3 regions of the Erwinia psychrophila genome follow, and region 1 is predicted to be linked to each of the others. Evidence: predicted binding sites of a transcription regulator. Region 1 holds the regulator's gene; each other region holds the start of a gene.

Region 1 (9,660 bases):
AGCGCGGTACGCGCAGACCGCCCTCCACACCGTGGGAAAACAGGACCTGCCAGAGTTGAATGTCCCTGGCGCGAAAGGCGCCGGCGCAGGCGTTCAGGTAGTAGCTAAACATCCGTTTGAACCGATCGCCATACGCCTCCGCCAGGTCGGGCCAGGCCTCCAGGAAGCGCTGGTACCAGGCCATCAGCGTAAAATCATAATCCTGGCCAAAGTTATGCCAGTCTTCCATCACAAAGTAAGGTTCATGCGCATCGGCAATATGACGAACGGAAGGAAGACAGCCATTGGGGAAAATATATTTATTGATCCAGGCGTCCACGCTCTCGTCCGTTTTATTCGCACCGATGGTGTGCAGAAGAAACAGCCCGTCAGGTTTCAGATTGCGGTTAACCACGTTGAAGTAGGTCGCGTAGTTTTTGGGACCGACATGTTCAAACATGCCGACTGAAGCGATCCGGTCAAATTGCCGATCCAGGTCGCGGTAATCCTGGAGTAATATCGTGACATCCAGCCCTTCACAGCGTTGCTGCGCCATTTTTTGCTGCTCTGCCGAAATGGTCACGCCGGTCACTTTGGCGCCATAGTGGCGGGCGGCATAGCCAGCCAGTCCGCCCCAGCCGCAGCCGATATCCAGTAACGTCATCCCCGGCGCCAGCTGTAATTTTTCACAGATGATTTTCAGTTTGGCTTCCTGGGCCTGCTCCAGCGTTTTCGCTTCCTTCCAGTAGCCGCAGGAATACTGCATATAAGGGTCGAGCATGCGGGAAAAGAGATCGTTACCTAAATCGTAATGCTCCCGGCCAACTATCCAGGCGCGCTTGCGTGACTGGAGATTAGTCAGCCGCGCCGCCACGACGCGCAGCGTATCTCTGAAATGATGGGGAAGTTCCTGATCGAGTCTGGCGGCAAGCACGCGGTGGAAAAACATATCCAGCCGTTCACATTCCCACCAGCCATCCATATAGCTTTCGCCCAGTCCCAGCGAGCCTTCCTGCAGAACGCGTTTAAAAAAATCGGGGTTAGTTACCTGAATATCCCAGGGGTGAGAGCCGCCTACGGTGACATCCGCTTTGCGCAACATTTCCTGGACGATCTGGAACCAGTGGTTTTCTGCCAGGTCCACTTCTTCTATACACGATGAACTCATAGTCTCTCCATCACCCGGTGTGATTGAAACCTGAGAAAAAGCATAGACAATTTCTGCAGGATTTTGAGAACCCGCACGGAATTACCGTACGGATGATATCCGACGTTACAGAGGTATATTAAGAAGGCCCGCAGAGTTGCGCAACGAACGCCGCGCAGGAAACAATTTTGACTACCCTGTCAGGTCTTAAAAGGAAATAGCATCATTATTATTAGCCTGGAAATGAGTATATGCTCACCCCAGGCATAATTCAAACCTAAATCGTTAGGTTGCTAACTGAATAAGTTCAGCCAGTTAGTGTGCGCCTGACAAGACCGCCCTGTGGGCTTTCCCACGTTGTAAAACGTAGCCCATCAGCGCCAGGAAAACCGTGGCCAGCATCACCAGCGAGCTGGTCAGGAGCGGCGTGGCGATAAAGGTGGAAATCAACAGGCTGGCCAGGCAGCACAAACCGAGCTGTAGCGTATTCTGAAGCGCAGCGGCTTTACCGCTCGCCTCCGGGAAGGGCAGCAGAGCATTGGATACCACAATCGGATAGAGCGCGCCGTTAGCAAGCGCAATGCCGCAAAACGGCAGCAGCAGTCCCCAGACGGAGGGCGAAGTCTGCTGGGCAGCGATAAAGAAAGCGATAATGCTGAGACTATAGATACCGAGCAGCCAGGGAAGCAGAGCGGCGCCTTCCCGGCGTTTTAACAGCGTACGGCAGCCATAACCGCCCGTCAGGAACGCAAGGGTCTGGGGGAAATAGCTCAGACCGATGCTGCCCGGTGACATGCCGAGGGAAGCAAGAATAAACGGCGATCCGGTCAGCCACGCGAAGAAGCTGGCCGAACAGGCTGCATAAATCAGCACATTACCGCTGTAGGCCGGTGATTTCAGCAGGGTAAGAAAGCCGGTGCTTTTGCCCGATGATGCTGTGGAAGCAGCCCGGCGTCCGCTGGCAAGGAACAGCGTACAGAACAGCAGAGCGACAGAAATTAACAGCAGCGCAACGAAGATCGCCCGCCAGCTAAAGTGGTTGAGCAACCATGCGCCAAGCAGGGGAGCAAGTGCCGGCGAGAGCGCGACCAGCGGCATAATAGTGGCAAAGACTTTGTTTGCCTGCGCGGCGGGATAGCGGTCCACCACCAGCGCCTGCCAGCTAACGGCTGCGGCACAAATCCCGATAGCCTGCACAAAACGCAGCACCAGCAGCATCGTCGCATCGCTGATCCACCACATCGCGCCACAGCTAAGCGAAAACAGCCCGAGGCCCATCAGCAGGACAGGTTTGCGGCCAATCCGGTCAGACAAAGGCCCCCAGAAAAGCTGCGCGCAGGCAAAACCGGCGAGGAACAGGCTCAGGCTGGCACTGATCGCTCCGGCTTCGGTGTGTAAATCCTCCTGCATCGCGCCAAACGCGGGGAGATACATATCGGTCGCGAGAAAACCCACAATGCTCAGCATCGCGAGATAGAAGGTGAATCCTTTTGACGGCATGTTTTTGCTCTTAATAGTGATGGATGAAACGCGGCAGAGTGTAATACCGTGCGAAAGGGATTGTGAAACGCTAATATTTGCGGAGTGCGTTCAAAAAATTTGCAGGCAAAATATGTGGTCTGAACATTCTCTTGAAGTGATTGATGCCGTTGCCAGAACCGGCAGTTTTACCGGGGCGGCCAGCGAGCTACACCGCGTGCCCTCCGCGATAAGCTATACCGTACGGCAAATGGAAGCGTGGCTGGCCGTACCGCTGTTTGAACGGCGGCATCGCGATGTAGTGCTGACCGCGGCGGGCGCGGTTTTTATTCAGGAAGGGCGCAGTGTCATCAAAAAAATGCTTTCCACCCGGCGGCAGTGTCAGCAGGTCGCTAACGGCTGGCGCGGGCAGTTGAATATCGCGGTTGACCGGATTGTAAAACCCAGCAGAACCCGCCAGCTGGTGGTCGATTTTTACCGTCATTTTCCCGATATGGAACTGCATTTATCGGAAGAGGTGTTTAACGGCGTCTGGGATGCGCTGGCCGATGGCCGTGTGGATGTGGCGATCGGCGCTACCCAGGCCATTCCGGTGGGCGGACGTTTTGCCTTCCGTGACATGGGGGCACTGAACTGGCGATGCGTGGTGCAGGCCGGGCATCCGCTGGCCGGGCGTCCGGGCACCCTGAGCGAAGAGGAAATCCGCGAGTGGCCCTCACTGGTTCTGGAAGACACCTCCCGCGCACTGCCGAAAAGAACCACCTGGACGCTTGATAATCAGCGCAGGCTGGTGGTGCCGGACTGGGAGAGCGCGTTTGACTGCCTGCTGGCGGGGTTATGCGTGGGGATGGTGCCGGGACATCTTGCCCGGCCGCTGCTGAAAAGCGGGGCGCTGAGTGAAATTACGCTCGCCGCCGCCTTCCCGGACAGCCCCTGCTGCGTCAGCTGGTCACAGCAGCACGCTTCTCCCGCGCTGAACTGGCTGCTGGAGTATCTGGGGGAATCGGAGACGCTTAACGGGGAATGGCTGAGTGAAGGAGCCTGAAGCAGGGCCGCATCCTGCTGACCGGACAGTACCGGAGAACAGGATGCGGCAGCGATCTAGCGGCGATAGTCGACGAAGGGACCGTCAGCGACGGAGCGGCGTTCAATCAGGCTTGGATGCACTTCAATGGTTTGTGACTCTTCACGCTTGCTGGTGATGCGATCGAGCAGCATATCAAAGGCCGTTTCGCCAAGCCGTTCTTTGGGCTGATGGACGGTTGTCAGGGCCGGAGTAAAGTAGCGGGCGTTGCGCACGTTATCGTAGCCAATGACCGACACATCCTGTGGTACCCGTAACCCCATTTCATCCGCTGCGCAGATCGCGCCCATCGCCATGACGTCACCGCCGCAGAAAACCGCGGTAGGGCGCTGCTTGCCGGAGAGAATCTGCTGCATGGCGCGATAGCCAGATTCCGGCTCAAAATCGCCCTGAACCAGCCATTCGTCGCGAAGGGTGATACCCGCTTCAGCAAGCGCCTTGAGGAAACCAGCGTGGCGGCCGCCGCCGGTATTACGCTCCAGCTGACCCGGGATCGCGCCGATATCGCGATGGCCGCGATCGATAAGATAGCGTCCCACCATGTAACCGCCCTCAAAGGCGTTATCCTGCACGGTATCGGTAAAATCGCCGCGGGACTCGCCCCAGTCCATCACCACCATAGGAATATTGCGGCTGTCCTCGAGCATTTTAATCAGCTCATCAGGATATTCTGAACACATCACCAGCAGGCCATCAACGCGCTTTTGCGCCATCATGGAAAGGTAAGCCTGCTGCTTCTCTAAATTGTTATGGGCGTTGCCAAGGATTAGCGTATAGCCTTTGGCGAAGCAGCGATTCTCCACCGCCTCAATAATTTCGGCAAAGTAGGGCGCTTCGCTGGACGTAGCCAGTAAGCCTATCGTTTTGGTGTGATTCACCTTCAGGCTGCGTGCCACCGCGCTGGGGGAATAGTGCAGCGCCTTGATCGCATCCCAGACGGCTTCCCGCGTCTCATCGGCGACAAAGCGGGTTTTATTGATGACGTGGGACACCGTGGTGGTGGAAACACCGGCGCGTTTGGCCACATCTTTAATTGTTGCCATTAAATAGCTACTCCTTCACTTATCTTAATCCGCTGATAAGTATATTGTTAATCGTTTGCCTGCCGCGGGCGCTCTTTCTGACGTCTGGGGGCGTTTTTTTAAAATCATTCAGTAACGTCAGGAAGGAAAGAAGACAATCGGGGCCTGCTGTTGCGCGTCCTGGAGTCCGTAAAATCGTTCCGTTGCGCAACGAAAGTGGGATTCTAACAAGGCCGGCGTGAGAAAACGAGATTTTTACCGTTAACTGTGGGAAAATCTAAGACGTTATTAACTGTAAGGGTATTGAGGGCTGAAATGGATACTGATTTGAAATATTCGCTGCTGACTACCGTTGGCGCACTGCTGATGATTATTGCCTTTAGCTTCACCGCTGTTATGCACTAAGCTCACGGGGCCTGCGTTACGCCAGGCCCCGACATCCCACCTTAGCGAATACTTCCCGGCGTCATTACCCGACGCGCGCCCACATAATGCTGCCGCCAGTAGTTATCTCCCAGCGCACTGACCTGAATATCCTTGCCGGTGCTGGGCGACTGGATAAATTTGCCGTTCCCCAGATAAACGCCAACGTGATCGGCCGAACCCCGCCCGGTGATGCGGAAAAACACCAGATCGCCTTTTTCCAGCTCGCTGCGCTTTACGGCGGCAGCGTCGCGCAGATGGTACATTTCATTCGCCGTGCGGGGAATTTTGAACCTGACCAGATCTTTATAGGCGTACCAGACCAGACCGCTACAGTCGAAGCCGGTGTCAGGTGATGCGCCACCCCGGATATAGGGTTTACCCAACTGACCCATCAGCTTGCTCATGGCGGTCTGACGCGCTTTCTGATAGCGGGCGCGATGTGCTTTGCTGAGCCTGAGTGGAGAAGCGGAAACGTTATCGGTTGTTATCTGCGCGGCATGGGATAAGTTGGCGCGGGTACGGCCTCTTTTAGCCGCAGCTTTTTTGCTGGCCGACGTCACTCTAAGGCCTGCTTTAGCGGTTTTCTGGCGAGAAGTTTGCGACGCCGCGGGCTTCGTCTGCTTGTGCTTTTTCAGAGAGGAGGAACGGCTGCGGAGGGTGTCGGCCGCTTTACTTTTTCCGACCAGAGCGGGTTTCTGTGGACGCCGCTTGCGGCGAACTTCATCGCGGACACTCTTTCCGTCAAGATTCTGCTGATGTGGCTTCACCGACGCGTGCGGCGAGGCGTGAGCCAGATTGAAAAATAGCTGGCTGCAGACCAGCGTGATAAGCAGGATGAGTGAACGCATCGTTACCGTTAACAGTTTGTGCTCCCGCCAGCGGCGGAAACCTGGCCAAATTTCACTATCTGCCCGGCGGCAGAGGATTCAGGCAATTCTAATCGAACTTATTATGCAAGGGTAAGTGCTTTTTTGTATCAATAATACCAGACCGATAATTAGCGAAAAAACGCGCTAAATCAGCTTGTTATATAATCAAAAAGCGCTTATCAGAGCCTGAATTCAGGGATGACTTACGTCGCGAGAGAGTAGCCTGGTCTCTCGCTGTGCGCTCCGCGTTGTCCCTCTCAGCTACGGCTGATGAAAATGTCGTTTTCAACAAAGGAAGAGAGTCGCTACAATAAACAAACACGAAGTATCCGTTTAAGGAAGGCATTTATGAGTACTGTTGAAAAAATCGAGCGCCAGATTGCAGAAAACCCGATTCTGCTTTACATGAAAGGTTCACCGAAGCTGCCAAGCTGTGGTTTCTCTGCCCAGGCCGTACAGGCACTCTCCGGCTGCGGCGAGCGCTTTGCCTACGTTGATATCCTGCAAAATCCGGAAATTCGTGCCGAGCTGCCTAAATACGCCAACTGGCCTACATTCCCACAGCTGTGGATCGACGGTGAGCTGGTCGGTGGCTGCGATATCATTATTGAGATGTATCAGCGTGGCGAACTGCAGCAGCTGATCAAAGAGACGGCGCAGAAATATCCTTCTGACGCGGCTGAATAAGCTGCCCTGAAAGGATACGGGCGAATATTCCCCCGTGGAGAAGTGCTGATGAACCCCACCGACAGGTGGGGTTTTTTTTGACGTTAACCCACCGGAAGCTTACTGCGCGTCGCTTTCCACGATCGGCAGAGGCCAGCCGCCTAAGCGTTTCCAGCGATTGACCAGCTCACAGAACAGATCGGCGGTCTGCACCGTGTCATAAAGGGCGGAGTGCGCCTGGCTGCTGTCAAAAGGCATCCCGGCGGCAAGGCAGGCCTTCGCCAGAACGGTCTGTCCCAGCACCAGGCCGCTGAGCGCGGCGGTATCAAAAGTCACAAAAGGGTGGAAAGGGTTACGCTTCAGGCCAGCGCGTTCTGCGGCGGCGTTCATAAAATTAAGATCGAAAGTCGCGTTATGAGCAACCATGATGGCGCGGTTGCAGCCCCGATCTTTGATCCCCTTACGTACCAGCTTGAAGATGGCATGCAGCGCGTCATATTCGCTGACGGCTCCGCGCAGCGGGTTAGCGGGATCGATGCCGTTGAACGCAAGGGCTTCGGGCTGCAGAACGGATCCTTCAAACGGCTCAACGTGGAAATGCAGCGTTTCATCTTTTTCCAGCCAGCCATCGTCGGTCATCTTCAGGGTGACAGCGGCCACTTCCAGTAACGCGTTCGTTTTAGCGTCAAAACCGGCGGTTTCCACATCAATTACTACCGGATAAAAACCGCGAAAACGGCTACTGAGGGCGTTAAGTTCGTTCGGTTCAGACATCAGGATCTCACAGGCGAAAAAAAGCAGGGCGTATTATGGCAAATTTCAGCGGGGGATGCAGCAGGGGAAAAAGGGAGAAGGGTGCCGGAAGCACCCTTAAAATCAGTTGCCGAGGCCGTGACCAGCCTGCTTGTTTTCAATCAGTTCGATTTTATAGCCGTCCGGATCTTCCACAAAAGCGATAATAGTGCTTCCGCCCTTAACCGGGCCCGCTTCACGGGTGACGTTGCCGCCATCTTTACGGATACGATCGCAGGTTGCCGCCACGTCATCCACGCCCAGCGCGATGTGACCATAAGCGTCGCCAAGGTTGTAGCTCTCCACGCCCCAGTTATAGGTCAGTTCGATAACCGCGCCTTCGCTCTCTTCGGTATAACCAACAAAGGCCAGCGTATATTTATATTCGGCATTCTCACTGGTACGCAGCAGACGCATACCTAAAACTTTGGTGTAAAAATCGACGGAGCGTTGCAGATCGCCAACGCGAAGCATGGTGTGAAGTAAGCGCATAACATCCTCTTCTGTTTCTGTGTAACGTCATCGTCCGATAACGAAAAATTAAGTATAGCGTTGATTTTGCTGGGCGTTAACCCCAGGCTTTCAGCCGTTTATCCCGTGGATCAAAAAGGCTGCGCACGCGCAGCCTTTGAGAAACCTGACGTCGGTTAGTCCGCCAGCGTCGCATAGTCCGTATAACCTTTATCGCTACCGCCATAGAAGGATTGAGGCTGTGGCTCATTCAGCGGCGCGTTGATGCGTATACGCTCGACGAGATCCGGATTGGCGATATAGGCGCGTCCAAAGGCCACGGCATCGATCAAACCCTGCTCAATCAGCGTTTCCGCTTTTTCTGCCGTATAGGCGCCGGCACCAATAATCACGCCAGGGTAGACGGCGCGGATAGCTTTGCGGAACGCGTCGCTGTAAGGCTTGCCGCCCGCCCAGTCCGGTTCAGAGATATGCAGGAAGGCCAGATTACGGCGCGCCAGTTCGCCAATGAAGTAGAGCGCGGCTTCTTCCTGATCTTCACCATTGTCCAGCCCGTTGAACGGCCCCAGAGGGGAGATACGGATACCGATGCGATCGGCGCTCCAGCCGTCGATAGCCGCGTCAACCACCTCAAGCGCAAAGCGGGTGCGGTTCTCAATGCTGCCGCCATAGGCGTCGGTACGCTGGTTAGATGCGGGCGAGAGGAACTGATGAATCAGATAGCCGTGCGCCGAGTGAAGTTCCACCAGATCGAAATCGGCTTCGCGGGCGTTGATGACCGCCTGACGAAAATCATTGACCACCTCTGCAATTTCATTCAGCTCCAGCGCACGAGGCGTGGAGGTGGCTTCACGAATGGCCTGGCCTTTCTCGTCACGCAGGGAGGTACGGGTTTCAGCGTTGATCGCTGAGGCTGATACGGGCGCTTTGCCTTCAGGCTGCACGCTGGTATGGGAAATACGACCGGTATGCCATAGCTGCACCGCGCTGTGGCCGCCTTCCTGATGGATACCTTCGTTAATACTTTTCCATGCCGAAATCTGTTCGGATGAGTGCAGGCCCGGCGCGCCAGCGTAGCCCTTTGCCTGGGCAGAAATCTGTGTCGCTTCGGTAATAATCAGCCCGGCGGTAGCGCGCTGACGGTAATATTCGCCCATCATTGGCGTTGGAACGTCACCCGGTTCAATGCTGCGCAGGCGGGTAAGCGGTGCCATAAATATGCGGTTCGGCACGGTAATCGCGCCCGTTTTCAGCGGGGTAAAAAGCTTTTTGAGTTCCATAATATCTCCTGGTAGACCGGTCTTCTAGTCAGACTGTTTTTTTTAAAGTGGCGCTGGCAGCATCCGGTTAATCTCCTGCCATGCGCTATTCAACGGCATGATATCGCGGGAGATTTTACTTTGCAGGCTGGCACCAAGCCAAAGCATATAAATATTCTGGGCGCAGGCGGAGGCAGCCTTTTCGGGCAGCCTGACCGTTCCCTGACGCGCCGCGCGCTCAATAGCGGCAGTTAGCGTAGCAATCAGCGCTTTTGAGCCTGCATCCAGCGCACTGCGCATTGCTTCTGACAGATCGCACACCTCCCCAGAAAGCTTAACTGAGAGACAACCTGAGAAAGCGTGATCCTGGCAGAAAGCGGTGATCGACTGCTGATAGTAATCCAGAATGCGCTGGCGCTGCTCTCCCTGGTGGTCAGCCAGATACGTGCTGAACCTTTGATGGTAG
Region 2 (9,660 bases), on a different contig from region 1:
GCGCATTGGCAGCCTTCACCTGGGTAATAATTTTACTGAGGTCCTGTTCGATGTTTTTCGGCGGAAACCCGCGCAGCCCATCGTTACCACCCAGTTCAATCAGGACCCAGCGAGGCTGATGCTGTTTCAGCAGCGAGGGCAGGCGCGCCAGCCCCTGAGTGGTGGTATCACCGCTTATGCTACCGTTAACAATAGTGGGCGTTTTTTGCCATTTATCATTGAGTAACGCCGGCCATGCGGCGGAGGCGGACATCCGGTAACCGGCACTCAGGCTGTCGCCGAGGACCAGCAGCGTATCCGCCGTCGCCGTGCGCAGCGTCATCAGGGCCAATAATAACAGGAAAGGAAAATGCCAGCGGAAAACATTCTTGAAGTTCATCATCTTAGTAAGTCCGTCGGTGAGGGTGAGCATCAGCTTTCCATCCTTACCGGAGTTGAGCTGGTTGTCAAACCAGCTGAGACCATCGCCCTGATTGGCGAGTCGGGGTCGGGGAAATCCACGCTGTTAGGCATTCTGGCCGGGCTGGATGACGGGAGCGAAGGGGAGGTGTTTTTACTCGATCATCCCCTGCATCAGATGAATGAAGAGCAGCGGGCCGATCTGCGGGCGAAAAGCGTCGGCTTTGTGTTTCAGTCGTTTATGCTGGTTCCTACCCTGAACGCGCTGGAAAACGTACAGCTTCCCGCCCTGCTGCGCGGTGAAAGCGATCGGCAAAGCCGTCAGCAGGCCCGCGAGCTGCTTGCCCAGCTGGGGCTGGCGGAGCGCCTGACGCATATGCCTTCGCAGCTCTCCGGCGGCGAACAGCAGCGTGTGGCGCTGGCAAGAGCTTTCAGCGGCCGACCCGCGCTGCTGTTCGCCGATGAGCCCACCGGCAACCTTGACCGGAAAACCGGCGATCGCATTGCCGACCTGCTTTTCTCGCTTAACCGGGATTTAGCCACCACGCTGATTCTGGTCACGCATGATGAACAACTGGCTGCGCGCTGCGATCGCCGGCTGCGCATGCGCGACGGCAAGCTGTGGGAGGAAGCATGATCTGGCGCTGGTTCTGGCGTGAATGGAAATCGCCTTCGCTGTTGATTGTCTGGCTGGCGCTGACGCTGGCCGTGGCGTGCGTGCTGGCGCTCGGATCGCTCAGCGACCGCATGGAGAAAGGGCTCAGCCAGCAGAGCCGGGATTTTATGGCGGGCGATCGCACGCTGCAAAGCGCGCGCGAAGTGCCGCCGGAATGGCTTGATGAGGCCAGGCGGGAAGGGCTGACGGTGGGCAGGCAGCTCACATTTATGACCATGACCTTCGCCGGAGAGACGCCGCAGCTGGCGTCGGTAAAGGCCGTAGACGATCTTTATCCCATGTTTGGTGAGCTTGCCACGCAGCCTGCCGGACTGCGGCCTGCCGCCGGTACGGTGCTGGCAGCGCCCAGGCTGATGGCGTTGCTTGATCTCAAAACGGGCAGCAGTCTGGATGTGGGGGATACCACGCTGCGGGTTGCCGGGGAGGTGATCCGCGAGCCGGATTCCGGCTTTAACCCGTTCCAGACCGCCCCCCGCTTACTGATGAACCTGGCCGACGTGGCGAAAACCGGCGCTATTCAGCCCGGCAGCCGTGTCACCTGGCGCTATAAGTTTGCCGGTGACCCCGACGAGTTGAGCCGCTATGACAGCTACATAGCCTCCCGCCTTAAGCCGGATCAGCGCTGGATCAGCGTGGAAAATTCGGAGGATGCGCTGGGCAGATCGATGCAGCGCGCCCAGAAGTTCCTGCTGCTCTCCGCGCTGCTGACGCTGATGCTGGCTATTGCTGCCGTGGCGGTGGCGATGAGCCATTACTGCCGCAGCCGCTATGACCTGGTGGCGGTGCTGAAAACCCTGGGCGCTAACCGCGCCGCGTTGCGAAAGCTGATTGTCGGCCAGTGGCTGGCGGTTCTGTTGCTGGCTGCCGTCGCCGGTGGCGCGGTCGGGCTGGGGTTTGAAGCCGTGCTGCTGCGGATGCTGAGGCCCGTTCTGCCTGGCGAGCTTCCGCCCGCCAGCGCGTGGCCCTGGCTCTGGGCCACGGGTGCGCTGTTTATCATCTCGCTGCTGGTCGGACTGCGCCCCTACCGGCTGCTGCTGGCGACTCAGCCGCTCAGGGTTCTTCGCTGGGATGCGGTTGCCAACGTCTGGCCGCTGAAATTTTATCTTCCGGCGATGGCGGTAGTGGTAACGGGCCTGCTGGCGCTGCTGGTCGGGGGCAGTAAGCTGCTCTGGGCGCTGGTGGCGGGGATCGTGCTGCTCTCACTGCTGCTGGGAGGGCTTGGCTGGGCGTCTCTGATGCTTCTGCGGCGCTTGCGGGTGCGCAATCTCGCCTTCCGGCTGGCGATCAACCGGCTACTGCGTCAGCCCTGGACCACGCTCAGTCAGCTGGCTGCCTTCTCGCTGTCGTTTATGCTGCTGGCTCTGCTGTTAGTGATGCGTGGCGATCTGCTGGATCGCTGGCAGCAGCAGTTGCCTCCGGGGAGCCCGAACTATTTCCTGCTGAACCTGACGCAGGATCAGGTGCCCCAGGTGAAAACTTTCCTGGAGCAGCATCAGATTGAGCCGCAAACGTTCTACCCGATTGCGCGGGTCAGGCTGACGGGGATTAATGATAAGCCCGCCGATCCGGCGCTGGACAGCGCCCTCCAGCGCGAGCTGAATCTGACATGGCAGGCGGATCTGCCTGACCATAATCCGCTGACGGCGGGAAGCTGGCCGCCGGGGAAAGGAGAGACCTCCATTGAGGAAGAGCTGGCAGAACGGCTTGGCGTGAAGCTGGGCGATACGCTGACATTTACCGGCGACACCCAGCAGTTCAGGGCCAAAATCACCAGTTTCCGTCAGGTAGACTGGGAAAGCCTTAAGCCCAATTTCTTCTTCATATTCCCGCCAGGCGCCCTGGACGGCCAGCCGCAAACCTGGCTGACCAGCTTCCGGCTGGAGGGAAATAATGCCCTGCTGGCCCAGCTGAACCGTGAGTTTCCTACGCTGAGCCTGCTTGATATCGGCGGCATTCTGCGGCAGATAGGCCAGGTGCTGGCACAGGTTAGCCAGGCGCTGGAGATCATGGTGGTTCTGGTGACCGCCTGTGGCGTACTGCTTTTGCTGGCGCAGATCCAGGTTGGTATGCGTCAGCGCCGGCAGGAGCTGGTGGTCTACCGCACGCTTGGCGCGGGCAAAAAACTGCTGCGGACCACGCTCTGGTGTGAGTTTGCGCTGCTTGGCGTGGTGGCCGGCGTGGCGGCAGCCATCGGTGCCGAGGCGGCCTTGTGGGGACTGCAGCGTAAAGTCTTCGACTTCCCCTGGCAGCCAAATCTGCTGCTCTGGCTGACGCTTCCCCTGACCGGCGCGATCCTGCTTTCGCTGTGCGGCGGCTGGCTGGGCGTGCGTCTGCTGAAAGGCAAGGCGCTTTTCAGAAGCTACAATGCTGCGTAATATAGAGGCCAGTTAAAACTGGCCTCACGCTTTATTGGCCGTTCCAAAGCCGCTTCCGGTAAACGCTTAACCGGAAGATTTTCGTTCGCCGCATCCATTATCATCCTGAGTGAGAATGAATGCGGCGTTCATTTTTACGTCAGGGAATCATGTCAATGTTGCACTTACTTGATATTAATTACCGATCTCTTTCTGAAGTAAGGGGGAAAGAGCTGTTTACTCTCAGAAAATCGGTATTCAAGGACAGACTAAACTGGATGGTAAACAGTGAAGATAATATGGAGTCCGATGAGTATGATAATGAACTGACAACCTACGTTTTTGGCATGTTTGATGATGTCTGTATCTGTAGCTTGCGGTTTATTGAAACCCGGCACCCCAATATGATTACCGGCACTTTCAAATCCTACTTTCGTGCTTTTGATCTTCCTGACGGAAATTATCTGGAGGCGAGCCGGTTATTTATTGATAAAGCGCGGGTGCAGGCGCTTAAGCTCCGGCGCCAGCCCATCAGCACGCTCCTTTTCCTGTCAATGATTAACTACGCCAGAGAAAATAACTATGCGGGGATTTACGCCATCGTCAGTCACCCTATGTATCTTATTTTTAAACGGTCCGGGTGGAAGATAGAGGTGATGGAGCAGGGACTATCCGAAAAGGATCAAAACATTTATCTTATTTTTATGCCGGTGGACAAAGAGAATCAGCAGACGCTGATTGAGGCTCTTCGCGCAAAGGTCCCCCGGCTCAACGGCTGCAGGCTGGATAGCTGGCCTTTAGCCTTCCCCGTCAGGAAGAATGGGGCGGATGAGATTTAGCTCGATCCCCAGCCTGATCGCATGTTTGGCATTGGTGACGCCCAGTTTTTTTACCGCGTTGCCAATATGGTATTTTACCGTGGTCAGCTTAATCCCTAAAATTAACGCGATTTCCTGATAGGATTTTCCCACGCTGGCCCAGTAGACAATCTCATTCTCCCGCTTTGAGAAAATTTCACGATTGTTCATCTCCTCAAAATATTTTTTACCGGAAAGTTCCTGATAAAGGGTCGTCAGCTTCTCATGCGTTTCGATAAGCAGCATCTGAATTTTGTGCCTGTTCTCTTTTATCAGCTCTTCAGTATTCTCGTCGCAGTCTCTATCTAACATGATAGAGAGCACCACCAGATTATTATTGTGGTCGTGCAGGACAAAGGTATAGCCATTGATAATGTCGTGATTTTTCGCCATATCAAAGAGCTTGGGCACCTTAACCCCTTTATTCAGCATGAGGTTTTCATCCCAGGAGAAAGGCGTCATGCGATAAAGCGCGGTGATCAGAACCGGATCGATAAACTGGAAATTATTTTCTGTATAAACCTTAAACCACTCCCGGCGGTTAGAAATGATCGAAAAATCCGCCGGGTTACGTTTGCTCATAATGGCGTAGGCGTATTTGATATTGCTGTACAGATTCAGCTTTCTCTCCAGATATTCCTGGACCGAAGCATTGATGGTTGGGTTACTAAAAGACGATTTGGTCATATAACGTTGTCCCTGGGTTTCTGAAACCTCCGTAACAACGTAATGTTAACATAATTTCATTGATTCGCCCATGGGAACGGCGGCGGGCCTGTGGCGAAGCGCGGGAGCATGAGGGAGGGGGAGATGGAACCGATGCAGGACACAGAAATCAAATAAGTTGTAAGGAAAACTAATCTTTAATTGCCGCGCCGGGATAGCAAAGGTTCCCCTGGTGTTGACGAAAAATAAATAACTAATTGTAAACTATATATTTTTTATTAACTGCTGGGGTATACAATACTGAAGTTTTCTGAAAAATAATAGCCATACTTAAGTACAGTTAAGCACTGTCCTTTTTATTAACAAAGCTGAATTCACTCTGTTACGTACAGGATAAAAGTGGTGAAAAATTGCGTAACAGTTTTGCAAAAAAGCGGGTTACCTGTCTTATACTTTTGAAATAAAACAGGTAATTACTGGAGCCCTTCAGTGCTGACCCCAGGTGTGCTCCTTTACTTAAGGCGTTCTATGGCCCACGCAATACCGCTGGCATATTCTTCTGGTAGTTGTGGCACAAGTTTTTCAAGCGCCTTTTGTAACGCGCTGACGCTGACGTCTGACAAATTAAGGTGCCCCACTTTACGGCCTGGCCGGACGTCTTTCTCATACCAGTGCAGATGGACCAGCGGCTCGTTGAGCCAGTGCAGATTCACCGGGGTACCAATAAGGTTCACCATGACCGAAGGGGAGCTGACCACCGGCTTCGGCAGAGGCAGGCTGAGGATGGCCCGCAGGTGGAGCTCAAACTGGCTGATGGAAGCGCCGTTTTGCGTCCAGTGACCGCTGTTGTGTACGCGCGGCGCCAGTTCATTTATCAGTAATCCTTCCGGCACCACAAAACACTCCATCGCCATCACGCCAACATAGTTGAGTTCATGCATGATAGCGGACAGCATCGCTTCAGCCTGCTGCTGACGAGCCGGATCCGGCTGCGGCAGCGCCACGCTGGTGCGCAGAATACCATCCTGATGCAGGTTATGCGTCAGAGGATAAAATACGGTGCTGCCATCATGACCGCGCGCGCCTACCAGTGAGACTTCGCCGCTAAAGTTGATGCCCTGTTCAACAATGCAGTCGCCGTAGCACTCCGCCGGCAGCGTTTCAGTCTCATCAGCACGCAGACGCCACTGGCCCCGGCCATCATAGCCGCCGGTGCGCCGCTTAACGATAGCCAGCTCGCCCAGTGAAGCAAAGACCTGCGGCCAGTCGGTCGCCGCCGCCAGCAGCTGCCAGGGCGCTGTCGCCAGGCCAAGCTGGTCAAGCAGCTGCTTCTGCGTCAGCCTGTCGGCCAGCCGGGGAAAAATATCGCGGTTCACAAACGCGGCGTGGTTAGCCAGTTCACGGGTCAGCGCCGTTTCCGGCCAGCGCTCGATTTCAGCGGTAATCACGCTTTGCTGGATCGGCAACGCCTCCGGCTCGGCATCCAGCCCGACAGGATAAACGGCAATGCCCAGCGGCTCACCGGCCTGACGCAGCATGCGCCCCAGCTGACCGTTGCCCAGTACGCAAACCGGCTTCATGCTTCCTCCCGCGGATCCGGGTTATTCAGCACTTCATCGGTCTGCGTCTGGCGCCAGAGCGTCAGCCGGGAAGCGATCTCTGTGTCATGAATCGCCAGAATTTGCGCCGCCAGCAGCGCCGCATTGGCCGCGCCCGCTTTGCCAATGGCCAGCGTCCCGACCGGGATGCCTCGCGGCATCTGAACGATGGAATAAAGGCTGTCCACGCCGCTCAGCGCTGCGCTTTGCACCGGTACACCGAGTACCGGCACCAGCGTTTTCGCCGCCAGCATACCCGGCAGATGCGCTGCACCGCCCGCGCCCGCAATAATCACCTGAATGCCGTTTTCCGCCGCCTGTTCGGCGAAGCTGAACAGCTTATCCGGGGTCCGGTGGGCAGAGACCACTTCGCAGTGAAAAGGAACGTTCAGGCTGGTGAGGATCTCCGCAGCAAACTGCATGGTTGCCCAGTCACTTTTGGAACCCATAATAATGGCGATGCGGGCCGGTGCGGCGTTGGATGACATGCGGGTATGACTCCTGTGATTGTACAAACGTCGCCGGACGCCTGCGCGGTTTCAGGGCAGGCTGTCAGACGGGAAGGGCAGAGAGAATAGCATGACTGTACGGCAAGGAAAACGGTTGCGTAGGCGTCATGCGCGCCATATGAGCAATTTTGTGCCGCTCAGAAAGGGAAAGAAACCAGCGTGATTTCGCTGGCGCTGACGCGGATCATTGATCCTTCCGTGTGCCAGGCACCCAGTACGATACGTTCGGCCGGCTGGCCATTTATTTCCAGCGTGTGGACGGCGGGACGATGAGTGTGACCGTGGATCAGACAGTGAACCTGCTGGCGCGTCATGGCTTGCGCTACCGCCGTGGGGTTCACATCCATAATGGTCATATCTTTACTGCTGTTGGCCTCTCTACTGCCTGCCCGCATTCGCGCAGCGATGCGCTGGCGGATAAAAAGGGGCAGCGCCAGAAACAGCCTCTGTAGCCAGGGCTGATGCACCTTACGCCGGAAGCGCTGATAGCCTTCGTCATCGGTACAAAGCGTGTCGCCGTGCATAATCAGAATGCGCCGGCCATAAAGCGTCAGCACCTGTTCTTCCGGCAGCAGAGCAAGGCCGCTACGACGAGCGAAACGCTTGCCGATAAGAAAGTCGCGGTTGCCGTGAATAAAATAGCAGGGGGTGCCATGCTGCTGAAGATCGTGCAGCGCGGCGGCAATCTCAGCGTGAAGCGGATCGGGATCGTCATCGCCGATCCAGGCTTCAAACAGATCGCCCAGGATATAAAGCGCATCGGCGTTCCGCGCTTCACGCCGTAAAAATGCAAGAAAACCGGCAGTAATTGCCGGTTCTTCAGCACACAGATGGAGATCTGCGATAAACAGCGTGTGGGACATTATTCGCTGATGGTCACTTTCTGGATCACAACGTCCTCTTTCGGCACGTCCTGATGCATTCCGCTGCGGCCGGTTGCCACGCCTTTGATTTTATCCACGACGTCCATTCCTTCCACGACTTCAGCGAAGACGCAGTAGCCCCAGCCCTGCAGGCTTTCGTCACGGAAGTTCAGAAAGTCGTTATCCGCCACGTTGATAAAGAACTGCGCGGTCGCAGAGTGAGGCGCCTGAGTACGGGCCATCGCCAGCGTACCTTTGGTGTTCTTCAGGCCGTTATTCGCCTCGTTGCGGATCTCTTCTTTGGTAGCTTTCTGCGTCATGCCCGGCTCGAAGCCGCCGCCCTGAACCATAAAGCCATTGATAACACGGTGGAAAATGGTGTTATCGTAGAAACCTTCACGGCAGTAATCCAGGAAGTTTTTAACGGTTGCTGGTGCTTTATCGTCAAAAGTTTTAATAACGATATCGCCATGATTAGTCTGGAAAGTGACCATATTCTCATCCTGTAAAGGTTGAAGTGTTTAACGGTAAGCCGGTGTCAGCGCCCGCCAGGACGCTGCACGCTTCTGACAGACGGCTTTTATATCACAAAATCTGATGACGAGTCAGCCTCGCCGCGTAAGCCGCGTAAAGGGATACCGGCATTGCCTTGCTTTGCGTGGCGCTTGCGTTAACAATACGGCAAAATACCAGCTTGCCTGGTTTATCCCGCACACGTCAAAACGGAATGTCTCAATGCTAAAGATTTACAACACCCTGAGTCGTCAAAAAGAGGAATTCAAACCTATCCATGCCGGACAAATCGGCATGTACGTGTGCGGCATTACCGTTTACGACCTCTGTCATATCGGCCATGGCCGGACTTTTGTGGCGTTTGACGTCGTGTCGCGCTACCTGCGCTACAGCGGTTACGAGCTGAAGTATGTGCGTAATATCACCGATATTGACGACAAAATTATTAAACGTGCCAACGAAAATGGCGAAACGGTTGAGGATCTCACCAACCGCATGATCGCTGAAATGCACAAGGATTTTGCCGCACTCAATATTCTGCCGCCGGACCAGGAGCCACGCGCTACCCGTCACATCGCGGAAATAATTGAGATCGTCGGTAAGCTTATCGCGCGCGATCACGCCTACGTTGCCAGCAACGGCGACGTCATGTTTTCGGTAGAGAGCGATGCGGATTACGGCCTGCTGTCGCGTCAGGATCTGGAGCAGCTCCAGGCGGGCGCCCGCGTGGAAGTGGCCGCTGACGTGAAGCGCAACCCGATGGACTTCGTGCTGTGGAAAATGTCGAAAGCTGGCGAACCAAGCTGGGCCTCGCCGTGGGGCGAAGGCCGTCCGGGCTGGCACATTGAGTGCTCGGCGATGAACTGCAAGCAGCTTGGCGAACATTTCGACATTCACGGCGGCGGCTCGGATCTGATGTTCCCGCACCATGAAAATGAGATCGCCCAGTCCTCCTGTGCGCATGATGGCCCTTACGTTAACTACTGGATGCATTCAGGGATGGTGATGGTTGACCGGGAGAAGATGTCCAAATCTCTCGATAACTTCTTTACCGTGCGCGACGTGCTGGCGCATTACGATGCGGAAACGGTGCGCTACTTCCTGATGTCCGGGCACTACCGCAGCCAGCTGAACTACGGTGAAGATAACCTCAAGCAGGCTCGCGCCGCGCTTGAGCGCCTCTATATTGCTATCCGTAACACCGATGCCGCAGCGGAAGCCGCCG
Region 3 (9,660 bases), 480 kb from region 1:
TGGAAGGTGTTCATTTTCTTCAGCAGTTTGCCATCTTCATACCACTGCTGCCCCAGCTCGCCCCCGCCGCGTATATGCGCCAGCACGTAAACGAAGCCGCGATCCAGCAGGCTGAGGCGACTGGTGCTGAAATCGGCATCCATGCTGCTGCCGTAAGAGCCATAGCCGTATATTAGCATCGGGTTTTTACCGGGCCTGAAATGTTCACGGTGATAGACCAGCGAAACGGGGACTTCAACGCCGTCCCGCACCTTGATCCAGTGGTGCTCACTCTGGTAAAGCGTGGCATCAAAGCCTTTAACCTCAGTCTGTTTCAGCACCCGCCGCTCGCCGCTGTCCATATCCAGTTCAAACAGCGTGTCCGGCGTGGTCATGGAAGAATAGCCGTAGCGCAGCTTGCCGGTTTCCGGGCTGGGGTTATAGGAAAGCCAGGTCACATAGGCCGGATCGTCAAAGGCGATCCCGAAGGTTTCGCCGTTCTTCCGGCAGATTTGCCGCAGGCTGGTCAGCCCGCGCTGACGCTCTTCCACCACCATCCAGTCGCGAAACACCGTGAAGCCTTCCAGCACGATATGGTCCCGCGCCGGCACCAGGGTTTGCCACTCTTTTTCAGCAAAGTGATCGGTCCGGTAAAGGCCAAAGTTTTTGCCTTCCCGGTTGGAGCGCAGATAAAAATAGTGCTGGTAGTGATCGAGCGTATATTCATGATCCTTACGGCGTGGACAGAATACCTGCGGCTTTGCATCAGCATATTCCGCGTCCAGCAGCAGAACCTCACTGGTAGTGCTGCTGCTCAGGGAGATCAGGATAAAATGCTCTGAGGTGGTTTTATGCACGCTCACGTAGAAGGTGTCGTCCTTCTCTTCATACACCAGTTCATCCTGCTCCTGTGGCGTTCCCACCCGGTGACGCCAGACCTGCCAGGGCAGCAGCGTCTGCTTATCCTTCAGAACGTAATAGAGCGTGCGGCTGTCGTTCACCCAGACGAAACTGGAAGAGACGTTTTCCAGCACCTCAGGATACCAGCAGCCGGTGGCGAGGTTGCAAAAGCGGATGCCGTACTGGCGGCGCGACAGAAAATCTTCCGCCAGCGCCATGGTCTGATTATCGGGAGAGATGCTCAGCCCGCCCAGCGTATAAAATTCGCTGCGCGCGGCGCGCTGATTGCCATCGACCAGGGTTTCCCAGACTTCCGGCGTGGGAGTATCCGCGGGCTGGCGGGTATGAATAGCATATTCATTCCCCTCCTCGTAGCGGCGCTGATAGCGATAGCCATTTCTGACCCAGGGAACGGAATGATCCTGCTGCGGGATGCGGTCCATCATCTCTCTGAGCAGGCGCTCCTGCAGCGCCTGCTGGGACTGCATCACTTCTCTGCCGTAATCATTCTCGGCATGCAGATAGTCCAGCACGTCGGGGTCTTCCCGGCTGTCGTCACGCAGCCAGTAGTAGTTATCCGTGCGGGTTTCGCCGTGCAGGCGCATCTCATAAGGTATTTTTTTTGCTGCTGGTGGTTTCATTTTGCCTGCCCCGCAAAGTCATATTGATGACATAAGGGTGGCATGTTGTGTGGCTGAAAGCCAGGCGGCAAAGCGGGAGAATTTTGAAATAGCACGATGAAACAGCGGGTTGGGGCAGCGCGCGCCGCCCCCGATTACGTCAGACAGTGAGCTTCTCTTTTTCCTCCTGGATGTCACGCGCCATGCTTTCGCGAACATCCTGGGGAATTTTAAGCTCATCCCCCAGCGCCTGAAGATAGCTGCGCTCCATAAAATGATCGAGATCGATAACGAGGTTGCTGAGGAAGTAAACCTCCAGCGCTTCTTCTTCATTTTTCACGTCCTGCGCCAGCTTTTGCGGGTCAAGGGGCATATCAATAGCCTGCTGGATCAGCCGCTCGCCCTCCTCTCCCAGACCGGCCTGATGGATATGCTCATCAATCGCTTTTCGCTCTGCGTCATCAATATGACCGTCGCTTTTGGCGGCGAAGACCAGCGCCTGCACCAGGCGTTCGGCACGGCGATCGACCGGAGAGTGCGCCTGAACAGCCTTAGCTTCGTTGCCACGCGCTTCGCCTATGCGCTGCTTATATTTATTCCACAGCACAGTTCCCGCCGCAGCGCCGCCACCGATAATAAGGGCATTTTTGCCGTACTTTAGCAGCAGGTTGCGTGAGGATTTACTGCCGATTAACATCGCGGCGAGACCGCCCAGCGCACCGGGCGCCAGCATTTTACTTAGTCCTTCTCCGCCACCTGCCTTGCTGTGGTTGCCCATCAGGGACTGTATCTGTTGCAGCCAGTTAGCCATCGTCTTCCCTTCTTTTACCGGAAAACTTCAGCATAGTTACGGTCACGTCAAGAATCGTCAAGGCAGGCAAAGCCTGGAAAACCTTTATCGCCCTGACGCCGCGGGTAAATGTTCACGCGTGGCTATACTTATCAGCCGGACAAAGTCAAAAGGTCAGACCGGATGGACAAGGTGCCGCCGGAAAAGCTCGTTTACACAGCTGATAAGGAGAGCAGGATGCGTTTTCAGAACAACCCTTTGTTTATCAATACGGTTTTGCTGGGCGGCAGCCCGGAGGAGAAAGCGACAGCCGCGGCCCTGGCAGGCTTCAGCCAGCTGGAACTCTGGCGGCAGGATGTCGAAGCGGCCGGCGGTACGGCGCAGGATATGGCCCGCTTTTTACAGGAGCACAAGCTGTCGCTGACGGACTATCAGGTTCTGCTGGACTTTGATGGCGCACCGGACGGAGAGCGGGAAGAAAAACGGCAGCTGGCGCTGGAGATGCTGGATACGGCGGTGACGCTGGGCGCGGGCACCCTTCTGACGCCGGCTTCCACGCATAAGGCGTGTATTGCAGAAAGAGAGGAAGAGGATATTCGCTGGCTGGCTCAGGAGGCCGGGAAACGCGGATTGCGGGTGGCGTTTGAGGCAATGGCCTGGAGCACGCATATCAATACCACAGCCGCGGCCTGGCAGCTTGTGCAGCGCGTTAATGAACCGAACCTGGGTCTGGTGGTGGATGCTTTTCATATCTTTGTGCGTAACCGCACGATAGCCGATCTGCACGGCATACCGATGGAGAAGATTTTTCTGGTGCAGCTTTCCGATTTAGCCACGCTGCCGTCAGCCGATCGGGTGGTGGATGTCGCCCGCCATCAGCGATTGCTGCCAGGCCTGGGAAACTTCCCGCTTTATACGCTGCTGGACTATCTTGAGGCGGAGGGCTACGACGGGCCGTTAGGACTGGAGGTTTTTAACGACAAGATCCACCAGCAGGCGCCTGCCGATGCGGCTAGAGAAGCGATGCACGCGCTGAAGCGTTGCTGCGCCAGGGCATCCATAATGCAGCCGGAGTGAAACTGCGCTTACCGATCCGCCGACGCGGCTAAGGTTACGCCAAGGTCACGGAAAGAAGCAGGCTACCGTATCTGGCAGCTTCAGACTAATCACTAAATAGTGGCTCTGGGAACAGGGCCTGCTCGTAAAGACGCAAAAGCATCGTCCCTGATAGCCCGTCCCGCGCCGTCCATGGCGCGGGACGCTTTACTCCCAGTCCCTGTTCCCCGAGCTTTACCTTTGTCAGCTGTCTGAGGCTGCCGTACCCGGCAGCCTGCCGCTGACGGCCCTGCCGTTCAACCGCTTCGGGCCTGTGTTGCTTAGCGATCCGATCAGGCCGCTTTAATGCGCGCTGCCTTAGGCTTTGTTTTTTCTTCCGCGTCTTCTTCTTCCATCGACGCCACGGTCGCTACCGCAGGATGCGCCTCTGCCGCATCCGGCATTTTGCTGGTGCGCAGAATATGCTGGACCGCATCTTTATTTTCCGCGAGGAACAGACCGAGCGCCTCACGCTGCTCCTCTTCCATCGCCAGCGGACCGGCGCTCAGCCAGTCACAGAAAACCTCCGCCATATCGAGCATTTTGTCATACGCGTCGGCCTCTTTCTTACTGGCGAAAGTCATCTTTTCCTCACCTTTTCTGACGACAACATATTTGATTTCAACAGCCATAGTTTCCACCCGGTTTACTGTATTTTTATACAGTATAACAGCAGCCATTTTTCAGCTCAACCCCGGAAAGCAGATGAACGCGCAAACGTTTTCGTTTATACTGCGCCCGCGTTTTTTTCCTCCAATCAGGTAGAGATTATGACAACTCTTGGAACCGCGCTGCGCCCTGCCGCAACCCGTGTAATGCTGTTAGGTTCAGGTGAACTGGGCAAAGAAGTCGCGCTTGAGTGCCAGCGCCTCGGCGTGGAAGTGATCGCGGTTGACCGCTATGCCGATGCGCCAGCGATGCACGTCGCCCACCGCAGCCACGTGATCAATATGCTCGACGGCGAGGCGCTTAAGGCGCTGGTTGCGCTGGAGCGACCTGATTACATCGTGCCGGAAATTGAGGCCATCGCCACCGACATGCTGATTGCGCTGGAAAAACAGGGCGAACATGTGGTGCCCTGCGCCCGGGCAGCTCATCTGACCATGAACCGTGAAGGCATCCGCCGACTGGCGGCAGAAGAACTTGCCCTGCCCACTTCCAGCTACCGCTTCGCCGACAGCCGCAGCGCGTTCGATCGGGCTGCGGCTGAAATTGGTTTCCCCTGCATCGTTAAGCCGGTTATGAGTTCATCCGGTAAGGGTCAGAGTTTTATCCGGGAAGCCGCACAGCTTGACGCCGCCTGGGCCTACGCCCAGCAGGGCGGTCGCGCGGGCGCGGGTCGCGTCATCGTGGAAGGCGTGGTGAAGTTTGATTTCGAAATTACCCTGCTGACCATCAGCGCGTCAGATGGCATTCACTTCTGCGCCCCGGTCGGCCACCGTCAGGAAGATGGCGATTACCGTGAATCCTGGCAGCCGCAGCAGATGAGTAAACTGGCTCTGGAACGCGCTCAGGCTATTGCCGCTAAAGTTGTCGGTGCGCTCGGCGGCTATGGACTGTTCGGCGTTGAACTCTTTGTCTGTGGTGATGAGGTGGTGTTCAGTGAAGTCTCGCCGCGTCCACACGATACGGGAATGGTAACGCTGATTTCTCAGGATCTCTCTGAGTTTGCCCTTCACGTCCGTGCTTTCCTGGGTCTGCCTGTGGGCGGCATCCGTCAATACGGCCCGGCAGCCTCCGCCGTGATCCTTCCTTCACTGCACAGTGACAACGTCCAGTTTGCGCAACTTGATGGCGTGCTGGGAGCGGGATTACAGATCCGTCTTTTTGGTAAGCCGGAAATTGCGGGGCAGCGTCGTCTTGGCGTGGCGCTTGCCAGCGGTGAGAGCATCGAAGACGCCGTGGCACGGGCTACCCGCTGTGCCGCGGGGGTCAAGGTCAGCGGTTAACAGCGAAAACCGCGCCTGCCTGCAGGCGCGGTTTCTTCGCTTAGCGGGCGCCAGCGACCGCTTCTTTCGCCAGTTGTGTGATGCGATCGTAGTCCCCTGCCTCAAGCGCATCCGCGGGCACCAGCCAGGAACCGCCGATACAAAGGACGCTTTTCAGCGCAAGGTAATCCCGATAGTTCGCCGGTGAAATACCGCCCGTCGGACAGAAACGCACTTGCGGGAAGGGACCGCCAATAGCCTGAAGCGCTTTAACGCCGCCGTTCGCTTCAGCCGGGAAGAATTTGAACTCCCTCAGGCCGTAATCAAGCCCGGTCATCAGTTCTGACACGGTGCTGATGCCGGGGATCAGCGGCACCGGGCCGTCAACGGCCGCCTTCAGCAGCGACGCCGTAATACCGGGGCTGATCACAAACTGCGCGCCCGCATCGGTAACCTGTTTTAGTTGCTCAACGTTCAGCACGGTACCCGCGCCAACGATCGCTTCCGGCACTTCCCTGATCATCGCCTTAAGGGCATCCATCGCGCAGGGGGTGCGCAACGTGACTTCCAGCACCTTCACGCCTCCTGCCACCAGCGCTTTTGCCATCGGCACAGCGTGCTCAAGTTTATTCACCACGATCACCGGCACTACCGGACCGGTGGTCAGGATCTGTTCTGCGCTTGTTTTCCAGTTACTCATCGTCCTGCTTCTCCTGTAAAACCCACCTCTGCGCTGTCGGCAAGGCGGCAAAAGCGACGCACCAGGCGTCAGGAAAGTTATTGCTGCATCTACCATACAGGATGTTGACGGCGTGCGTCCATGCGCTTGCTCAGTTTTTGAAACTACGGTTCATTTTTTTGTGCGCCGGTGCGGATCGGGCAAAATAAAGGCGCTGAGAAGCGCCATTATGGATAAGAAACCGGACTTAGCTGACCGGACGGGAAGGTGCATGACCATTGACGGCCTGCGTAACAGAAGAGGAAAATCGCGCGCTGAGCCAGCGATCGAGACCGGAATAGTCGACTGTCGTTCCCTGCTCCAGCCGATAGACCGGCCCCAGCGCCAGGGGTTCTGCTTGTTGAGCCAGCCTGTACAGCTCCGGCAAGTAATCTTCGCCCGGATGGCCTTGTTTGCGCTCGTGCAGCCGCGCGCCGTAGCGCGCCACCGCGTGCTCTGGCGAGACCGCATTCCAGATCTCCAGCACCTGCCCGACGGCAGCCTGCTCAAAAATGGCCTGCCAGAACGCAGGCGGCTGAAAGCCAAACCAGGCATCCACCACATAGATGCACTTTTTGGGCGCCTGCGCCACGATGCTGCCAATGGCCTGGCAGGCGGCGCGCCCCAGCTGCCGGTTTGTCGCCCGGTCAAGATCAGGGTACTGCGCCATAAAGGGTTCTTTGATGTCGTCTACGGAGAGCGACGGCCAGTTAAACCGATCGCTCAGGTGGCGTACGACCGTGCTTTTCCCTGATGCAGGTACGCCATTCACCAGCACCAGCGTTTTGCCATACTTCATAGGATCTCCACCACTTGCTCAGGGGTACGGGCCTGGCGCAGCTGGCGCAGCACCTCTTCGTCATCCAGCAGGCTCACGATGGCGCGGATGCCGTCCTGAATATGTGAGTTGCTGTCGCGGGCGGCAAACATAATCACGATGTCCGCTTTATCGCTGTCGTGAAACTGCACGGGTTCATCCAGCAGCACCAGGCTGAAACCGTTTTTGATCACGCCACATTCCGGGCGTGCATGCGGCATCGCTATACCCTCGTCAAACACGTAATAGGCGCCGTGCTCCAGGGTACTGTCGATCACCGCCTGGCCGTAACGCTCCTCGACGTAGCCCTGAGCAACCAGCGGCCTGGCTGCCAGATAAATAATTTTTTGCCAGTCCTTTTCCTTTATGCCGACCTGAATCGCCTGGGCGTCGATTAATAGCTGTTTAATCGTCATCTTTTCTCCCTAAATATTACGGCGAATAGTATTTCGTAATTCATCAATTTTAACGAATACCTCATCCACCTGCTGACGGTGCTGGGGACTTTTCGCGAAGACGGATAAAGCACGGTTGTAACGCAGCATCAGCGTTTTTTGCGTCTCGCCGTCACGCGGGTCCGTCGCTAATTTATCTTCCAGCTGCTGCAGCTCCGCCATTAATTGCCCGGCCTCCTGCTGAACTTCACCCTGCGCTTCCGGCGCTTTGTTAAATAAAGACTTTATGGATGAAAACATATTATCCTCCCGGCCCCGACGGACAAGCCGGGGCCTTTTGCAGTTAAGCAAATAAAATTCAGTTACGGCGGATTTATTTAAATAATGCGATCTTTTCCATCAATATATTGGTGACGGCCTGGTTGGCAGGAATAAGAAATTTGCGCACGCTGTCGTTAACTTTGCCTTTTTCAAAAGTCGCTTTACATTGCCCCACCCACTGCACATTCATTTCGGTGCCGACATTGACCTTATCAATGCCTTCGGTCACCACTTTACGCATGTCCTCGTCGCTGACGCCGGTACCGCCATGCAGTACCAGAGGCTTACGGGTGACTTCACTGATGGCCGCCAGGCGCTGGTGCTGGATCTGGGTTTTACCGGTATACATGCCGTGCACGGTACCAATGGAAACGGCCAGCATATCCACATCGGTGGCCTCTGAATAACGCATGGCATCTTCAACGGTGGTAAATTCAATCGCGTCCATATCGACGGATTTTCCATCTTCGGTGCCGCCGATGGCGCCCAGCTCACCCTCTACGGTGATATTTCGTGGCCGGGCCAGCGCAACGACCTTTTTAGTGTTTTCGATATTCTCCTCAATCGGCAAATGCGAGCCGTCGTACATTACCGAGCTGAACCCGGCATCCATCGCGGTGGTGATGTCTTCAATACTCGAACAGTGATCAAGATGTAAACAGGCAGGCACATCGTGGCTTGCCGACAGTGAGCGGACCGAATCCACCAGCAGCTTATGACCCAGATACTCCGCCGTACCGGTAGAGATCTGAATCATCAGCGGGCTGCCGGTGTTTTGCGCCGCTTTAAAAAACGCCGGCAGCATTTCCAGGCAGTGCAGATTAAATGAGCCAACCGCTTTGAAATTACGTTGCTTGGCGACAGTCAGAAGATTAGTAAAATTATACAGACTCATGGACCTTCTCCTCATGGTGCTTAGTAGATTTGCCGTTGACGAACCAGGCAAGTAAGGTGACAAACAGGATGAATACGCCGACAAACAGCCAGTTATTCTGGAACGCGTGTCCCAGCAGCAAACCACTGCTGATCACATCGGAGTCGCTAAAGGTCACGCCGGTGAAACCGTAGCTTTCCAGCATTGGCACCAGGATGGCGGGCAGGAAGGTGATAAACAGGCCGTGTACCACACCGCCGATAATCGCGCCACGGCGGCCGCCCATCGCGTTGCCGAATACCCCTGCCGTTCCGCCGGCAAAGAAGTTGGTCAGCAAACCCGGCAGGATCATCGCCAGCCCGAACATAGGGAAAACGACCATGCCGATAAGGGAGCCTGCGGTGGTGGCCAGGAAGCCGACAATCACCGCATTAGGCGCATAAGGGAACAGCACCGGACAGTCGAGCGCGGGTTTGGCATCGGGAACAATGCGCATGGCGATGCCGCGGAAAGCCGGAACCAGCTCGTTTAACAGCAGACGCACGCCGCTATAGAGCACAAAGACGCCGGCAACAAACTGAATAGCCTGCATAAATGCGTACATCAGGTAGTTAGTGCCGCCGGAAAACTGTGCGATATAGGCGGGACCCGCCGCCAGCGCAGGGATCAGGTACATCGGCACCATCACGACCGCCATCGAAAAATAGGTGTCCTGCAGGAACTTGAAGTTGTCCGGCAGTTGCAGATCTTCCGTGGAGCGGGAACCTTTGCCCACCACTTTGGCGACGGCGGCCTGCACCAGGTAACCGAGCGTGCAGAAATGCCCCAGGGCGACATCGTCTGAGCCAGTGATACGACGCACAACCGGCTGCGCCAGCGCGGGCATGACGACCGCCATTATTCCGCCAAAGATACCGCCGGTCAGAATCAGCGGCAGGCCGGTCAGGCCGGTTTTGTAGCCGATCACCGCGCCGATGGTGGCCATCCAGAGCAGCGCCTGTCCGGTCAGGAAGATATATTTAAAGGGCGTAATGCGGGCAATCAGAATATTAACGGCAAAGATAACCATTAACGTCAGCGCCACTTCCGAACCAAGCTCACGGTTAGCCAGACCGGCAATAGCCGCCACATCGGTGATGTAGCCCTGCATGCCGAAACCGTGCGTGAAAATATCGTTCAGGAAGGTCAGCGTGGCGACAATGATATTGATCCCCGCCATCATA

The links. The regulator PurR, encoded in region 1, represses purine synthesis genes. The targets are predictions, from matches to a motif close to CANGCAAACGTTTGCNTG.
Region 2: the regulator PurR is predicted to act here: its motif matches at 7,143-7,160, upstream of purE (5-(carboxyamino)imidazole ribonucleotide mutase).
Region 3: the regulator PurR is predicted to act here: its motif matches at 4,095-4,112, upstream of purT (formate-dependent phosphoribosylglycinamide formyltransferase).

The regions. Positions count from the first base shown of each region.
Region 1 is NZ_JBCHVB010000001.1:595,814-605,473, reverse strand. It holds gene cfa (cyclopropane fatty acyl phospholipid synthase) at 1-1,147, opposite strand, end outside; gene punC (purine nucleoside transporter PunC) at 1,442-2,626, opposite strand; gene punR (DNA-binding transcriptional activator PunR) at 2,739-3,650, shown strand; gene purR (HTH-type transcriptional repressor PurR) at 3,707-4,732, opposite strand; gene cydH (cytochrome bd-I oxidase subunit CydH) at 5,027-5,116, shown strand; gene AAH446_RS02690 (C40 family peptidase) at 5,158-5,985, opposite strand; gene AAH446_RS02685 (Grx4 family monothiol glutaredoxin) at 6,355-6,693, shown strand; gene rnt (ribonuclease T) at 6,793-7,446, opposite strand; gene gloA (lactoylglutathione lyase) at 7,549-7,956, opposite strand; gene nemA (alkene reductase) at 8,112-9,215, opposite strand; gene AAH446_RS02665 (TetR/AcrR family transcriptional regulator) at 9,258-9,660, opposite strand, start outside.
Region 2 is NZ_JBCHVB010000002.1:602,050-611,709, forward strand. It holds gene tesA (multifunctional acyl-CoA thioesterase I/protease I/lysophospholipase L1) at 1-379, opposite strand, end outside; gene ybbA (putative ABC transporter ATP-binding protein YbbA) at 350-1,036, shown strand; gene ybbP (putative ABC transporter permease subunit YbbP) at 1,033-3,450, shown strand; gene AAH446_RS08850 (acyl-homoserine-lactone synthase) at 3,606-4,268, shown strand; gene AAH446_RS08855 (helix-turn-helix transcriptional regulator) at 4,227-4,973, opposite strand; gene purK (5-(carboxyamino)imidazole ribonucleotide synthase) at 5,465-6,532, opposite strand; gene purE (5-(carboxyamino)imidazole ribonucleotide mutase) at 6,529-7,038, opposite strand; gene lpxH (UDP-2,3-diacylglucosamine diphosphatase) at 7,197-7,922, opposite strand; gene ppiB (peptidylprolyl isomerase B) at 7,922-8,416, opposite strand; gene cysS (cysteine--tRNA ligase) at 8,658-9,660, shown strand, end outside.
Region 3 is NZ_JBCHVB010000001.1:118,895-128,554, reverse strand. It holds gene AAH446_RS00600 (prolyl oligopeptidase family serine peptidase) at 1-1,520, opposite strand, end outside; gene AAH446_RS00595 (tellurite resistance TerB family protein) at 1,660-2,310, opposite strand; gene AAH446_RS00590 (sugar phosphate isomerase/epimerase family protein) at 2,527-3,366, shown strand; gene AAH446_RS00585 (YebG family protein) at 3,678-4,016, opposite strand; gene purT (formate-dependent phosphoribosylglycinamide formyltransferase) at 4,155-5,333, shown strand; gene AAH446_RS00575 (bifunctional 4-hydroxy-2-oxoglutarate aldolase/2-dehydro-3-deoxy-phosphogluconate aldolase) at 5,374-6,012, opposite strand; gene AAH446_RS00570 (P-loop nucleotide/nucleoside kinase family protein) at 6,239-6,829, opposite strand; gene AAH446_RS00565 (PTS sugar transporter subunit IIA) at 6,826-7,263, opposite strand; gene AAH446_RS00560 (hypothetical protein) at 7,273-7,542, opposite strand; gene AAH446_RS00555 (class II fructose-bisphosphate aldolase) at 7,616-8,458, opposite strand; gene AAH446_RS00550 (PTS sugar transporter subunit IIC) at 8,445-9,660, opposite strand, start outside.